Regions from separate parts of the Roseibium sp. SCP14 genome, predicted to be linked through region 1. Evidence: riboswitches for the same ligand, from Rfam matches in the RefSeq annotation. Region 1 holds a riboswitch; the other holds the start of a gene.
The links. A riboswitch is a leader RNA that binds a small molecule or an ion and turns the genes downstream of it on or off. The one in region 1 is predicted to bind S-adenosylmethionine.

Region 1 (7,547 bases):
CATGATGCAGCACCGCTATTCCAAGACGCTGTCGACCGGTGTCGTTGCCGCTTCAGGCACGCTCGGCATCCTCATTCCGCCGTCGATCATGCTGGTGATCATGGCGGACCAGATGGCGCTTTCCGTCGGTGACCTGTTCATGGCGGCGGCCATTCCGGGAATGCTGCTGGGGGCGATCTATCTGCTCTATATCTTCGGTCTGGCGCTTCTCAATCCGAAAGCAGCTCCGGCCCCAGAAGGCGCCCGCGCACCGGACTGGGCAGCCATCAAGGATATCTTTGTCGCCCTGCTGCCTCCGCTGGCCCTGATCTTTGCGGTCCTCGGCTCGATCTTTGCGGGTATCTGTACTCCCACCGAGGCCTCGGGCATTGGCGCCATCGGTGCGACACTGCTGGCGCTCGCCTATCGCAAGCTGACTTTCACGAAGACATGGAACGTTCTGAAGGCCACCTTCAACACAACCGCCTACATCTTTGCCATTTTCCTGGGTGCGACGGTGTTCTCTTTTGTGCTTCGTGAACTCGGCGGCGACGAACTCATTGAAAATATGGTCATGTCGACCGGGCTTGGCCCGAGCGGAACCGTGATCTTCATCCTCGGCATCGTTTTCCTGCTCGGTTTTGTACTTGATTGGATCGAAATCACGCTGATCGTGCTGCCGCTGATGCGCCCGATCGTCAACGGGCTTGGTCTCGACATTCCAGGCTTCGGCGCAATGGATGAACCAGCCCTGGTGTGGTTCGTGATCCTGGTGGCGGTGACTTTGCAGACCTCGTTCCTGACGCCTCCCGTTGGCTTCTCGCTGTTCTACCTGAAAGGGGTTTGCCCCGACGGCGTCAAGTTGACGGACATCTACAAAGGGATCATTCCGTTCGTGCTGCTGCAGCTGCTTGGCCTGTCCCTGGTGTTCCTGTGGCCTGCGCTCGCCACCTGGCTGCCTTCGGTCGCATACTGAACCAACCAGCGGGCCGCTCGCTGCGGCCCGCCGTTCCTTCCAGGTACGAGGCCTGCCATGACCCGCGACATTCTCATCCGGAACCTGACAAAGATTGTCGGCAACCGTCATTGCCTGACGGATAAAGGCAAGACCGAACGCTACCGCAAAGGCTTCCGATCCGGAGAAGGCGAAGCGGTTGCGGTGGTTGTGCCAGGTACACTTGTCGAGATGTGGCGCGTTCTTGAAGCCGTTGTTGCGGCCGATTGCATCACCATCATGCAGGCAGCAAACACCGGACTGACGGAAGGCTCCACACCGAAAGGCAGCTATGATCGGGACGTGGTCATCATCTCAACGCTGCGCCTCGACAAACTCCATGTGCTCGACGAAGGCCACCAGATCGTCAGCCAACCAGGCGGAACGCTGTTCACCCTTGAGAAGCTCTTGAAACCTTACGGCCGTCAACCTCATTCGGTCATCGGCTCATCCTGCATCGGCGCGTCCATCATCGGCGGAGTGTGCAACAATTCAGGCGGCGCGCTCGTGCGACGTGGACCGGTCTACACCGAGCTGTCGCTTTTCGCGCAGATCAATGCCGCGGGCGAACTTGAACTCATCAACCACCTGGGAATCGACCTCGGGCAATCACCGGAAGAGATTCTCGGAAAACTCGACCGCAATGAAATCGATCCGACTCGCGTGATTGGTGACGCAGGCCGTGGCTCCGACGACAGCTACAGCGACCGCGTTCGAGATGTCGACGCCGCAACCCCTGCCCGGTTCAATGCCGATCCACGCGGGCTTCACGAGGCATCCGGCTCAGCTGGAAAAATCGCTGTCTTTGCCGTGCGCCTCGATACATTTCCCATCGAAACCGGTGAAAAGGTCTATTACATCGGCACCAATTCCCCAGCCGACCTGACGGCCTTGCGCCGACGACTGTTGACGGAACTGCCGGAACTACCCGTCAGCGGCGAATACCTGCACCGTGAGTGTTTCGACGTCGCGCACAAGTATGGCAAGGACACGGTGTTGATGATCGACTGGTTCGGCACTGACAGACTGCCATTGTTCTTCGCACTGAAAGGCGCCATGGACGCCCGGCTGAACAAAATCCCGTTCCTCCCGAAAAACCTGACCGACAGAGCGATGCAGTTCCTGTCCCGCCTGGCTCCCGAAGCACTGCCGCGCCGGATGCGAGATTTTCGCGACAGGTTCGAACATCATCTGATCCTGAAGGTTTCGGGTCCGAGCGCAGCGCAGACAGAAAGCATACTTGCCGACACGCTTGGCACCGACGGATGGTATCGCTGTGATGACAAAGAGGCCGGCAAAGCAATGTTGCATCGGTTTGCCGCCGCGGGAGCCGCGGTGCGCTACGGCGCTGTCCATGCCAACGAATGCGAGGACATTCTTGCGCTCGACATAGCCTTGCGCCGCAACGATGCCGACTGGTTTGAGAAACTGCCGGCAGACCTCGAAGAGCATATTGAGGCAAAGCTCTACTACGGCCACTTCCTCTGTCATGTCCTGCATCAGGACTATGTCGTGAAGAAAGGTTCAGATCCCAAGGCCCTGAAGGCCAGAATGCTGGAGCTCCTGGACAAGCGTGGAGCCGAATACCCGGCGGAGCACAATGTCGGACATCTTTATGAGGCCAAACCGGCACTCGCCGACCACTACAGGTCACTTGACCCGACCAACAGCTTCAATCCCGGCATCGGCAAGATGTCGCGTGAAAGGAACTACGGTCATTCCTGCTGCGCCAAGCACCACGAAAACGCGGCGGAGTAACCAATCTCGACGCCATCTGTTCAGCGTTTCAGGGGGGGGCATTGAAAGGTCCCCCAGCAACAGAACTCCAGAAACGTCTAAGCCAGTTCCGCTCAGACAAATCATTCCAGCTGACTGTTTGCAGGCAGTTTCCTCTGACTAAGCACCGGCACTGATGGGCGCTGCCACCTCTACGTTCTCAGTCTGCCCAATGGAACTAAGATCAAACGGCGTTGTCTGATACATGTCGTTGATCCAGTTACCAAACAGCAGATGCGCGTGACCGCGCCAGCTGTTTTCCGGTGGCAGCGAGGGATTGTCCTCCGGGAAATAGTTTTGAGGCAGCCTGCCGCCACCATCGCGAACGAATTCTTCGCCAAGCGTTTCGGTGTCATATTCCAAGTGATTGAACATCAGAAGCATGCGACGTGCCGGGTCCTCCAATAGGCAGAGACCGCTGTCGTCGTTCTCCGCCAGGACCTTCAATCCGCTCTCTGCCGGAATGTCCTCGTGCCTGTTCTCTGTCCAGCGGGAAACCGGCACTTCGAACTCATCGCAGAAGCCGCGCAGATAGGGAGACGTCGGAGCGAGATTTCGATGCTTGAACACGCCGAACCGCTTTTCAGGAAGCAGGTGTTTGGGCAAGCCGTGAAAATGATGAACAGCGGCCTGAGCGGCCCAGCAGATCATGAAACAGCGATGGACGTGGGTCTGTGTCCAGTTGAACACTTCCGAAAGCTCCGGCCAGTAGCGCACTTCCAGAAAGGGGCGCTTTTCCACCGGAGCACCGGTGATGATGAAACCGTCAAAGCGCTCGTCTCGAATGTCCGCCCAGGGCCGATAAAAGGCCTCCATGTGTTCCGCTGGCGTGTTCTGCGGAACATGATCCGTCATTCTCACAAGCGTCAACTCGACCTGCAAAGGGGTGGCCCCGAGCAGGCGTGCGATCTGTGTCTCCGTCTTGATCTTGTTCGGCATCAGATTGAGCAGACCAATCCGCAGCGGCCGAATATCCTGCCGCATGGCTTCAGCCTCACGCATCACGATCACACCTTCGGATTCCAGTGAGCGGCGGGCGGGAAGATTGTCGGAAATTTTAATTGGCACGTGCGTCGATCCCTTTTTGCTGAAACGACGCTAATGGCGAGATCCGCTTGGTTGCCGGTTCGGCCACATTCCCCTTTCGGAGCACCACCTTGCTCGGAGCAGCAGGTTGGCGTTGGGCGTCGCCCCAACTCGTAATGCGACGCTCTTTTTATGTTGCCGGATCACAATTGGCAACGGTGAATTATCACAAATCGTTCAAGTTGCTGACAAAACCCATTTGCCGACTCTCGTGTGAGTGACTTGTGCGGCCCAGTTTTATTCCCGCCAGTCGGTTCGCCTTGGCTTGCCAAATGCGGCACGGGCTTTCTGGATTTCTGACCGGATAAATTCACCTTTCGCGTCCGTATAGTCGGCGATGGTCGGGAGGTTCATTGCGGCGAGTTCTTTCTTAAGCGCCGCGTATTCTTGAACGACAGAGGGATGGCTGCATAACCAGTCGCGGAAAAGGCGTTCGTCCTTATCGGCCCATTGACACGCCGGAACGATATGAAGGTTGTACGCTTCACTCCCCTCATTCGCAGAACGCCCGAAAGACCTCCTGCGGCGGAAGCCACCGTCCAGCGGTTGATAACCTAGTTTCTTCAATTGAGGCAGGAATGCCTCCACCTCCTCCAGCAGAGTTGCCGATGCCATCAGGTCGATGACCGGCTTGGCAACCAGCCCCGGCACAGACGTGCTGCCGATGTGCTCGATCTCAAGAAACGGGCAATCGGGGCAGGACAGAAGCTGGTTTCTTTCGTTAAGAAAGCGGTCGGGCCATCTAGGGTCATAAGGCGCAATATGAATAACCTGAGTATCTCGAAACATGCGGACCTCAAAATTGTTGAACCGGCCTGAAAACAACAAATCCAGATGTTCTGCGCGGATGCGCCACAAGTCTTCTCACGGGTTTTCATCTATCCGGAACGCCGCACTATCGCAGGAAGGACAGCTGAAAGGATACTCGAATGTTGGTTCAGTTCAGTCAAAACCAAGCTGGACGCCAGCGACCGTAAACGGACAAATCTCAAACTCTCTGTTGATCGACCATTCCGAACTTTAGATTTCCGTCCTGCAGCATCGATAGTTTGACCTGCCGTCATATTCCTTCAGAGCCAGGCTTCTCCTCCGCCTTCCTTCTCTTCTCTTCAAGCCACGTCCGGCACATGCACGCCTGAAGTGTATGAAGACCGCTATCCATGTTAAAACCCCTCCACGGGCTGGAGCGGCATGAAAGTTGGCCAAGAAACGGACATGAAGCAGCGTACATTTCTGGTTACCGGCGCCAGCAATGGCATTGGCCGCGCGGTTTGCGAGCGGTTGAACCGTGACGGACAGACCGTCATTGGCCTGGCGCGCCACAGCGACCCAACCTTTCCAGGCGAGCTCATATCCGTTGACCTGACCGACGCTGACGCCACGGCCTCCGTTCTAACCGATATAGCATCACGACACCGGTTGTGCGGTGTCGTGAACAATGTCGGCATTGTTGAAACACAACCCCTTGAGGACGTATCGCTCGACAAACTCAGATTGGTTCTCGACCTGAACATACGCACCGCGGTTCAGGTTACGCAGGCCGCGCTGCCCCATATGCGCAATGAGCAATGGGGGCGGATCGTCAACATTGCCAGCCTTGTCGTGCTCGGGGGCCTGGAACGCACATCTTACGCCGGGGCCAAAGCTGCCCTGATCGGCATGACCCGGGACTGGGCGCTTGAGCTTGCCGCTGAAGGCATCACGGCCAACGTGGTGGCACCAGGTTCCACCGACACGAAGATGTTCCGCTCCTTTGCACCGCCTGGCAGTCCCGAGGAAGCTGCCTACACCAACATAATCCCGGTCAAGCGGCTTGGTGACCCAAACGAACTTGCCGCTGCAATCTGTTTTTTCCTGAGCGAAGAGGCCGGTTTCATCACCGGGCAGACACTTCATGTTGATGGCGGAGAGTCCATCGGCAAAGCCTCATTTTGAGGACTGTGACAATTGCCCCTGGCTGCAAGGACGGTTCCTGTCCACCATCGCTTGCGAAAGACGCCGGAGGGCGATGCAGAGAAAAAGCGTTAGGCCTCGCCTACCCTCGAGCTCTATGTGACCGACAGCTCCAGCTGCAACCAATTCAGATAATCCTGGATCACGGCTTCATTGCGTTTGCAGTAGGACCACTTCTGGTGCTTGCGGACGGTGATAAAACCCGCCTGCTTCAAGATTTCCAGATGCCTGCTGGCAGTTGGCTGGGCGACACCCAACGCCTCCGCGATCAACGTCATGCAGACGCCGAATTCCAATGGGTCCGCAGACCACTGGCCTGCAAAGTGTTTTTCCGGTTCAGCCAGAAGCTTCAGGACGGACATCCTGGCTTCACTGGCCATCGCCTTGACTTGGGTTGACCGATCCATACAGATCTTCATATAGTCATTTAGCTAATTGTCAATATGAGTAGAGTCATGCTGGAACTGCCAAGCAAGTCGATTGTTGAGGGCAATACGGTCAGGTGGGGCGTTGTCGGCGAAGGCCCTCCTCTCGTCGCCATCCACGGCACGCCGTTTTCTTCGCAAGTGTGGCGCAGGATCGTGCCCCACCTCGCAGACCGAAGAACGATCTATTACTTCGACCTTGTCGGTTACGGTCAATCGGAGATGCGCGATGATCAGGATGTTTCTCTGGCCGTGCAGAACAGGGTTCTGAAAGCCCTGTTCAGCGAATGGGAGCTCGACCGTCCGGACATTCTGGCACATGACTTCGGTGGCGCCACGGCGCTAAGGGCCTATTTCCTCGACGGGTTGCGCTACGCTTCAATGACGATCTTCGACGCTGTCGCGCTCGCGCCCTGGGGCTCTCCCTTTGTCCAGCACGTCAGGATGCATGAGGAAGCGTTTTCCAAGATGCCTGATTACATGCACCGGGCGCTCCTGGAGACGTATTTGCAGACCGCGGCGCACAATCCGTTGTCCGCGGAAGCCATGGAAATCTACTGCTCCCCATGGCTGGGAAAGGTCGGTCAGCCCGCGTTCTACCGGCAGATCGCGCAGATGGATCAGAAGTATACCGATGAGATCCAGGACAGATATCGCGTCCTTGATTGTCCCGTTACGGTGCTTTGGGGCAAAAACGACGAGTGGATCCCGTATGAGAAAGGCGCGTCACTCGCAGCCCGGATATCCGACCGACCGTGCATACCGGTCCAGAACTCCGGTCACCTGGTACAGGAGGACAGCCCGGAAGCCATCGTGGCTGCCGTTCTCAACCAGATTGCAGGCGAATGAGCGAAAGCATTGATCTGATCCCGGAGGTCGAATTTCAGGAACCGCGAAAGCCTTACGCAGATCGCCAGCCATTGGCGCACGGAAGCGCGACGGTCAGACGCCATGTGCCGTCACAGTTTCGCATGACATAGTGGCTGTCGATCTTTTCAAGCAACGTTCCGTCCGTTTTGAGTCTCTGGACATTGGAAACGTCAACAACTGCCAGTCCATTCCCGCACGAAACCGCACTGACAGGTCCTAGTGTCGTGTGGCTGAAACCCGACTTTTCCAGTTCGGATATCATCTCTTCGAAAAAGGCGAGGAGTACTTGCCGGTTCGGCAAAGTGACTGCTCCACTCGGAAGCACAAAGGTTGTCGGTTCGTCATAACAGGTAACCACCCCTTCCAGATCGCGCCGGTTCCAGCAATCCAGGTACCGGTCGAACAGGTCTTGTGCTTCTTTGCTTGCGTCGGTCATTGAGTTCTCTTAGCCCCGAACCAAAGAT
Region 2 (7,547 bases), 830 kb from region 1:
GCAATCAATGCAGGTAGAAACGGGCACCGCGTCTCCAGCTATCAGCATTATCTGTCGACAGTTGTCCGGCCGATTTTGACCGCAACAACGCCGGCGCGAAATCTGTTCGCACCTTCCGATGAACTGCCTGCTGCCGGATCGATCTTCTACAATTCCGGAATTGCCGATTTGTACTGCGAATTGGCCCGCGCGGACTGGCTGCAAACCAGTATCGCCGACCAGGTGCTGGCAGAGCAGAGCGATGGCGGCCATCTTTCCCGGGAAGACCTGGAAGGCTACAAAGTCGAGGCGCGGGAGCCGCTAATCGTTCCTGTCGGCGGGGCGTCGGTTTTCCTCAATCCACCACCGGCCGCGTGCGGGACGCTGATCCGATACGCGCTCACGCATCTGGACAGCTGCGGTATGCCCGGTATGGCCAGGGCACTTCACGCGACCGATCAGGCGCGTCTGTCAGCCCGCGGGGACCTCGCCAAGCTCCTGGAACGTCCGATGCGCCAAAAGGGGACTACACATATCTCTGTGGTCGATGCTCAGGGGAATGCCTGTTCGGTCACTGTATCGAACGGCACCGGGAACGGTGAAATCGTCAACGGCTACGGTTTCATGCTGAACAACATCCTCGGAGAAGAGGACGTAAACCCGCATGGTTCAACAGACTGGCCCACGGATACGAGGCTTGCGTCCATGATGTGTCCGACCTTGATCGATGCGCCGGACGGACGTTTGATCGCACTCGGATCAGGCGGGTCCAACAGGATCCGTTCGGCAATCTTCCAGGTCGTCGCACGCATGTGTCTCGCAAATGCCGAACTTGAGGAAGCCGTCCGTGCGTCTCGGCTCCACATCGAGAACGGGCACCTGGACGTAGAGGCGTCTGAAAACGACGGCGGGATCACGCAGTTGAAAAGCCTGTTCCCCGACCATCGCATCTGGTCGGAAAAGAACATGTTCTTTGGTGGTGTGCATGCCGTATCTTTCGGCAGTGCAGGCCAGTTTTCGAGTATTGGAGATGATCGCCGGGAAGGTGCAGCGGTGATCGTTGAGTGATGAGGTCGAAACCAGTCGAGATCGCAGATCAAAGCTCTGAAAGCACCTCTTCCGGCCCTTCAACAATCAGGTCGACCCCGGTCTCGTTGTAGTCCCGGGAAACGACCTTCAGGCCCAAGCCTTCCACCCGCCGCTCAAGATCCGAGCTCGAAGCAAATGCCGCGCTGACTTTTTTGGTCAGAACCTTCTGGAAGGGGACGAGTTCGGCATTGTTGATAGCATCCTGAGCGGAGCCCGAATAGGCTCGGGCAAGGCCTCCACCGCCCAGTTTGGTGCCGCCGAAGTAACGCACGATCAAAACTGCACAGTTGACCAGTTCCGCGCCTTGCAGAACGCGTAAGGTCGGCATGCCGGACGTTCCGGCGGGCTCGCCGTCATCCTTGCCGCTTTCCTCAATCCGGCCGTCCTCCAGCAATCTTCGGTGCGCCGTGACGATGTGATTGGCTTTCCGATGCTCCTTGCGCAGCTCTTCAAGCCGGCTTTCAAATGCATCTACCGGTACGAGAAATGCAAGGAAGCGGGACTTCCGGTCCTCCAGAAATCCTTCGAATTCACGCGTGATTGTCTTGAAGGCCATGCGGATTTCAGGAGGGAACCCTGAAATGCTTGGACAGCTTTAGAGCCTGGCCCTGATAGTTGGAACCGATCCCTTCGCCATAAAGCGTCGCCGGCCGTTCAGCCATATGCTCGTAGACGAGACGGCCGATTGTCTGTCCGTGTTCCACGATGAACGGAACGTCGTGGGACCGGACTTCCAGAACGGCACGCGAGCCGACACCGCCGGCGCCGACATGACCGAAGCCGGGATCGAAGAAGCCGGCATAATGCACCCGGAATTCCCCGACCAACGGATCGAATGGAACCATCTCGGCGGCATAGTCGGGCGGAACATGCACTGCCTCCTGACTGACCAGGATGTAGAAATCGTCCGGATCCAGGATCAGTTCCGCCGACTGACGCCGGTAAATCGGTTCCCAGAAATCAAGCGGGTCCTGGGCGCCGACCAGGTCGACATCGATCAGGCCGGAATGCTGCTTGGCGCGATAGCCGATCAGGCTGCCGGGGCCGCCACCTTCCAGGTCGATCGACAGCTGTACGCCACCTCCGATCCGCTCATTGCCGCCGCTCATCAAGGTATGGGTCTTGTGAACGTGTTCCAGCTCATTGTCAGGGATCAGCGATTGCCCGCGGCGGAAACGGATCTGGCTGAGCCGGGAACCTGTCCGCACAAGAATGGGAAAGGTCAGCGGAGAGATTTCCGCGTAGAGCGGTCCGGTATAGCCTGCCGGAACCGTGTCGAAGGCAAGGCCGTTGTCCGTGATGACACGTGTGAAGACATCGAGGCGGCCCGTGGAACTCTTGGGGTTCGCCGTTGCCGAGATATCCGACGCGAGCGCAAGGCTCTCCTGCAACGGAACGATGTAGACACAACCGGTTTCCAGAACCGCACCGTCCTTCAGATCCACCGTGTGCAACTTCAGCTGCTCCAGCCGGTCGGCAACCTTGATGTCAGGACCGGGCAGAAAACTGGCGCGAACACGATAGGCAACCTGACCAAGACGCAAATCAAGGCTGGCCGGCTGAATCTGGCCGGTAACCGGTGGCTCGGCTGCCGAAATCTCTCCGGCGGCGAACATCGCCTGAATGATCCGTTCCGGCAAGATGCCGTTGGCTGAAAGAGTTGCGCTTCCGTTCAAGACCTGACCCGCTGCCACGTTCATCGAGTTAACCTGCAAATTGTTCAGATAAAGTCCTTAACGGATGCAGGGGCTCCAGCCAACAGGCATTCTCGTTCCCAAAGTTCTTTTGTGAAGGACGACCAGCACCAAATGAATTGACCTTGGAGGTGTTTTCACGTAGGAGGAACGCACTTCGTGGTGATTTGGGCCGGCCGGCTTGCAGCCACGTTAAACAAGTTGCTAAAAAGGCCGGAGGTGCGAACCCCGGTCTTGAGGCTGGGGTTTTTTGCGTTTGGAGCGAACGAGACATGACTGAGAACACCAAGACCGGTAACAAAAACTGGCGCCCTGCAACCACGCTGGTCCATGGCGGCACAACGCGGTCGCCCTTTGGTGAGACCTCGGAGGCACTCTATCTCACTCAGGGCTTCGTCTATAACGGTGCCGAAGCCGCCGAAGCTCGTTTTAATGGCGAGGACCCGGGGTTCGTCTATTCCCGTTACGCCAACCCGACCGTTGCCATGTTCGAGGACCGCATCAAGGCGCTCGAGGGGGCGGAAGCTGCCCGAGGCACCGCAAGCGGCATGGCTGCCGTCAACCTCGCGCTGATGGCCTCTGTAAAGGCTGGCGATCACGTAATCGCCGCCAAGGCTCTTTTCGGGTCCTGTCGCTACATCTGCGAGACACTGCTGCCGCGCTTCGGTGTTGAAAGCACGCTTGTCGATGGCACCGACATCGATCAGTGGAAGGCCGCCGTTCGGCCGAACACCAAGGCCTTGTTCCTGGAAAGCCCGACCAACCCGACGCTGGAGGTTATCGACATCGCGGCTGTCGCCGAAATCTCCAAAAACATCGGGGCACGCCTGATCATCGACAACGTTTTTGCAACGCCGCTTTATCAGTCGCCGCTAGAGCTTGGCGCCGACGTTGTCGTTTATTCGGCCACAAAACACATTGACGGGCAGGGCAGGTGTCTCGGCGGTGTCGTGTTGTCCGATGAAGAGTGGATCACCGATGAGGTCATGCCTTTCGTCAAGCACACAGGCCCTCACATGAGCCCGTTCAGTGCCTGGGTGCTGCTGAAGGGCCTGGAAACCCTGCCGCTGCGTGTCGCGCGCCAGACCGAAAGCGCTGGCCAGATTGCCGACTTCCTGGCTGGCCAGTCAAAAATTTCCCGCTTGATGTATCCGGGGCGGGATGATCATCCCCAGGCTGATGTTGCCAAACGCCAGATGAGCGGTGGTTCCACAATGGTTGCCTTTGAGATGGAGGGTGGCAAGGAGGCCGCTTTCCGGTTCACCAACGCGTTGGACATCATTCGGATTTCCAATAATCTCGGCGACGCGAAAAGCCTGATTACCCATCCGGCAACCACAACTCACCAGTCGATTGGTGAAGAAGCGCGTGAAGAACTCGGCATCTCCGATGGCATTCTGCGCCTCTCAGTCGGCCTGGAAGATCCGTTGGATCTTCTGGAAGATGTCGAAAAAGCACTCAGAGCAATCTGATCAATCAGAAAAATTGCAGCTCAGACCCTGGTCCTTGTGGCCGGGGTTTTTTGTTTGATGATCCATCTCTGCAACAGTGTCCAGGCCTTTGGCGGGGCACAACTGTTGCCCCCGCGCCACTCAGCACTCTCTGATGTTTCAAGCCCGCTGATTGAGGCTATGCAACTCCAATATGCTGTGCCATGCCAGTTTCGCTCTGATGGTTTCTGCAATCCGGCGGGCTGTTTTCTTGGGCATCTGGACGGAAGGTGTGAGATTGACCGGACAAGAGACGAATTTTCAGTCATTGGTGATCTGCACTTCGCCGCGAAGCGGCAGCACCTTGTTGTGCAAACTTCTTGCTGCAACGGGAAAAGCGGGAAGTCCGGACTCTCATTTTCATGAGCCTTCACTCGACAAGTGGCTGAAGTCCTATGACCTTACGGCCGAGCAGTTCTCCGGGGACATGGAAAGACTGCGGGCAATCTTTCAGGCTGCGAAAGAGCGGGGAAGCAACGGGACGGGTGTATTCGGCCTGAGGATGCAAAGGAAGAGCTTTGACTTCTTTTCCAGGCAACTGAAAGTTCTGCATCCCGAGTTGCCGACTGACCGTGCCCGGATCGAAGCGGCTTTTGGCAAGACCTTGTTCATTCACCTGACGCGCAAGGACAAGATCGCCCAGGCAGTATCTTTCGTGAAAGCCACTCAATCCGGTCTTTGGCACAAGGCTGCGGATGGAACGGAACTGGAGCGACTTTCCGAACCGCAAGACCCTGTCTATGACACAGAGCTGATAGCCAGCCATTTCAGGCAAATGAACGCATATGAAGCAGAATGGGCGCGATGGTTCTCGGCGGAACGTATTGATCCCCTGCAAATAACCTATGATGAACTCTCTTCAGACCCCGAAGCCGCGCTGATACGCATCTTCGACGCGTTGGGATTTGAACACGAGGCGGCGCGAGGAATTGCACCACCTGTGGCAAAACTCTCCGACGCGACCAATCGGGAATGGATTGACAGGTTTGCGATGGAGCTGCGCGAAGGCAACGTTTAGCGCGAAAGCGGTCACCCGCCTCTGGCAAGCGTTCCCATGAAACCGGCAGCACTCATCAGGGCCACGCCACTCAACCTGTTCAGGATCTTGGGATGGCTGCGCAGGAAGCCCAGCAGCCTCTTCGCACCGAGCGCGTAAAGCATGACGAAAGTGAAATCCAGCGCAGCCATCGTCGGACACATGACCATCAGCTGACCCGTGAGGTCGGCTGAAGGATCGATAAACTGCGGGAAAAACGCAGTGAAGAAGATCAAGGCCTTCGGGTTGCCGAATGCAACGAGAAAGCCGGACGCGAACAACCGCATCGGATGGGCATTCGCGGTGTCAGTTTGCAGGCCTTCCAGCCGGGGTTCGGAGCGCCAGAGACGCAGGCTCATGTAGATCAGGGTCAGGACGCCCGCCCATTTGATCACCTGGAACGCAAGTTCAGAACTGGCAATCACGATGCCGAGGCCCACCGCGACGAGTAGCATCTGGAGCATGTTGGCGGAAATGTCACCGAGAGCCGTAAAGAGCGTCTTGCGTGTGCCGTAATTGAGCGAGTGGACCACACCCAGGAGAATGCTCGGGCCGGGGGTCACGGTCAGGATGAGGGAAGCTGCGACAAAGGCAAGCCAGGTTTCTAGAGACATGAAGCGCATCCGAAAGGAGAGTGAATTAGGATGTGCGATAAATCTCAGACATGTGTTACATAGTGAAATAACCTGAAGTTATAAAATTTGGTCGATTTATGAATGAAGCTGACATTCCCATGACAATCGCCCGGGCTCTCAATTTGATCCGGGAAACGGGCAGTGTTTCCGAGGCCGCACGGTCGCTCAACGTAAGCCAACCCGCCATCAGCAAAGGGATTTCCCAACTGGAAAGACGATTTGGGATGCCGTTGTTGCAGCGGGGAGCAAGGCCGTTGAACCTCACTGACGAAGGGCAAATTGTTGCCGATTACGCCGAACGGGCCGGACTGTTACAAAAGCAGGTCCTTCAGAATTTGGACGAAGCAGCAAACAATCGTTCGGGCACCGTCCGTCTGGGATCGTTCGGTTCGTCCGCGTCTTTTCAGATCCTGCCCAGAACGCTTGCAGCATTTGCGCGGCGTTATCCCGGCATTTCGGTGGAAATCCTGGAATTTCCCGACGGTGAGTTGAAGCAGGTGCTGGAAGACGGAATTGTCGACATGGCGGTCATGACAGTTCCGCAGGAAGACGGGCTCGACGTCATTCCGGTCACTACCGACAAGCTTGTTGCGATCATGGGGACTGGTCACCCGCTGGCCAGAAGGTCTGGCGTGAGCGCTGCCGAGATGGCCGAGTACCCGTTTGTTCTGACCAAGGGGGGCAGCGGCCCGATGGTGGAGCGTTGGTTTGCGGCTGAAGGTAAGATGCCGAAAACGGTTCACACGATCCTGCAGGTGAACTCGATTGTGGCCCTGGTTGAGGCAGGACTCGGCGTTTCAATCATCGCGGAGTTGGCTCTGCCGGAAAACTCGGGCAATTACCGTGTATTGCCTTTGCGCCCGGAAGCGCCCCGTTCCATCGGCTTCGTTCGCAAGGAAAAATCTGCCCGTTCGGCTTCTGTCGAGCGATTTTGGCAATTCTGTTTACGTTTTGACTATTAGGACCAACAACTTCAGCTGGCATCTCGGTCAAGAGATTTTACGCCGATGAGCACTCGCGAAGCCGCCGAAACGAGACAGATTATCGTGAATATCCAAGCCAGCACCGGGAACCAGTGCGGGAAGAGGGCCATCAGCAGAAACAAGGTAATGGTCTCGGTGCCTTCAGCGAGCCCACCTAGATAGTACAGCGATTTCTTTCCTTGCCTGTCGGTGGAAAGGCCACGCCTTTCAGCCATGATTGCAAATGCCAGGAAGGCGGAGCCGTTTGCGTAGAAACTGCAAAGGAGAGCCGCCGCGGGCAAAGCATTGGCTTCCGGTGCCTGGATTGCGAAAGCGAGCGGGATGGCACCGTAAAAGAAGAAGTCGAGCGTGATGTCCAGGTAGCCGCCCAGATCCGTTTTCCCAACGGCTCTTGCGACTGCTCCGTCGAGCCCGTCAGCGAACCGGTTCAAGGCAATCAGGAAAAATCCGAGCAGAAATTCACCAAGAGCGATCGAGACAGCAGCTCCCAGACCGAGTACAAAACCCACAAGAGTGACGCTGTTGGCGCTGACTCCGGCGCTCGCCAGCTGCCGCCCCATCCGGTTCAAAGGTGGATCTATCAGGGGGCGAAGGCAGGCATCGAGCATGGGATGGGCACTTGGTTTTGGTAAATTCAGCGG

Region 2: it holds a riboswitch for S-adenosylmethionine, as region 1 does, so the genes downstream of both, ABLQ08_RS04650 (O-succinylhomoserine sulfhydrylase) here and ABLQ08_RS00870 (homoserine O-succinyltransferase) in region 1, are expected to answer to the same signal.

The regions. Positions count from the first base shown of each region.
Region 1 covers NZ_JBDZYH010000001.1:178,554-186,100, forward strand. Annotated here, with positions in the region: gene ABLQ08_RS00860 (TRAP transporter large permease subunit) at 1-955, shown strand, start outside; gene dld (D-lactate dehydrogenase) at 1,013-2,731, shown strand; gene ABLQ08_RS00870 (homoserine O-succinyltransferase) at 2,870-3,817, opposite strand; SAM-I-IV-variant riboswitch at 3,855-3,960, opposite strand; gene ABLQ08_RS00875 (GrpB family protein) at 4,073-4,693, opposite strand; gene ABLQ08_RS00880 (SDR family oxidoreductase) at 5,051-5,770, shown strand; gene ABLQ08_RS00885 (ArsR/SmtB family transcription factor) at 5,884-6,195, opposite strand; gene ABLQ08_RS00890 (alpha/beta fold hydrolase) at 6,244-7,062, shown strand; gene ABLQ08_RS00895 (nuclear transport factor 2 family protein) at 7,115-7,519, opposite strand.
Region 2 covers NZ_JBDZYH010000001.1:1,011,905-1,019,451, reverse strand. Annotated here, with positions in the region: gene ABLQ08_RS04665 (gamma-glutamyltransferase) at 1-1,047, shown strand, start outside; gene ABLQ08_RS04660 (IMPACT family protein) at 1,076-1,624, opposite strand; gene ABLQ08_RS04655 (2'-deoxycytidine 5'-triphosphate deaminase) at 1,632-2,768, opposite strand; SAM riboswitch at 2,912-2,991, shown strand; gene ABLQ08_RS04650 (O-succinylhomoserine sulfhydrylase) at 3,035-4,234, shown strand; gene ABLQ08_RS04645 (Stf0 family sulfotransferase) at 4,491-5,270, shown strand; gene ABLQ08_RS04640 (LysE family translocator) at 5,282-5,902, opposite strand; gene ABLQ08_RS04635 (LysR family transcriptional regulator) at 6,001-6,885, shown strand; gene ABLQ08_RS04630 (CDP-alcohol phosphatidyltransferase family protein) at 6,897-7,514, opposite strand.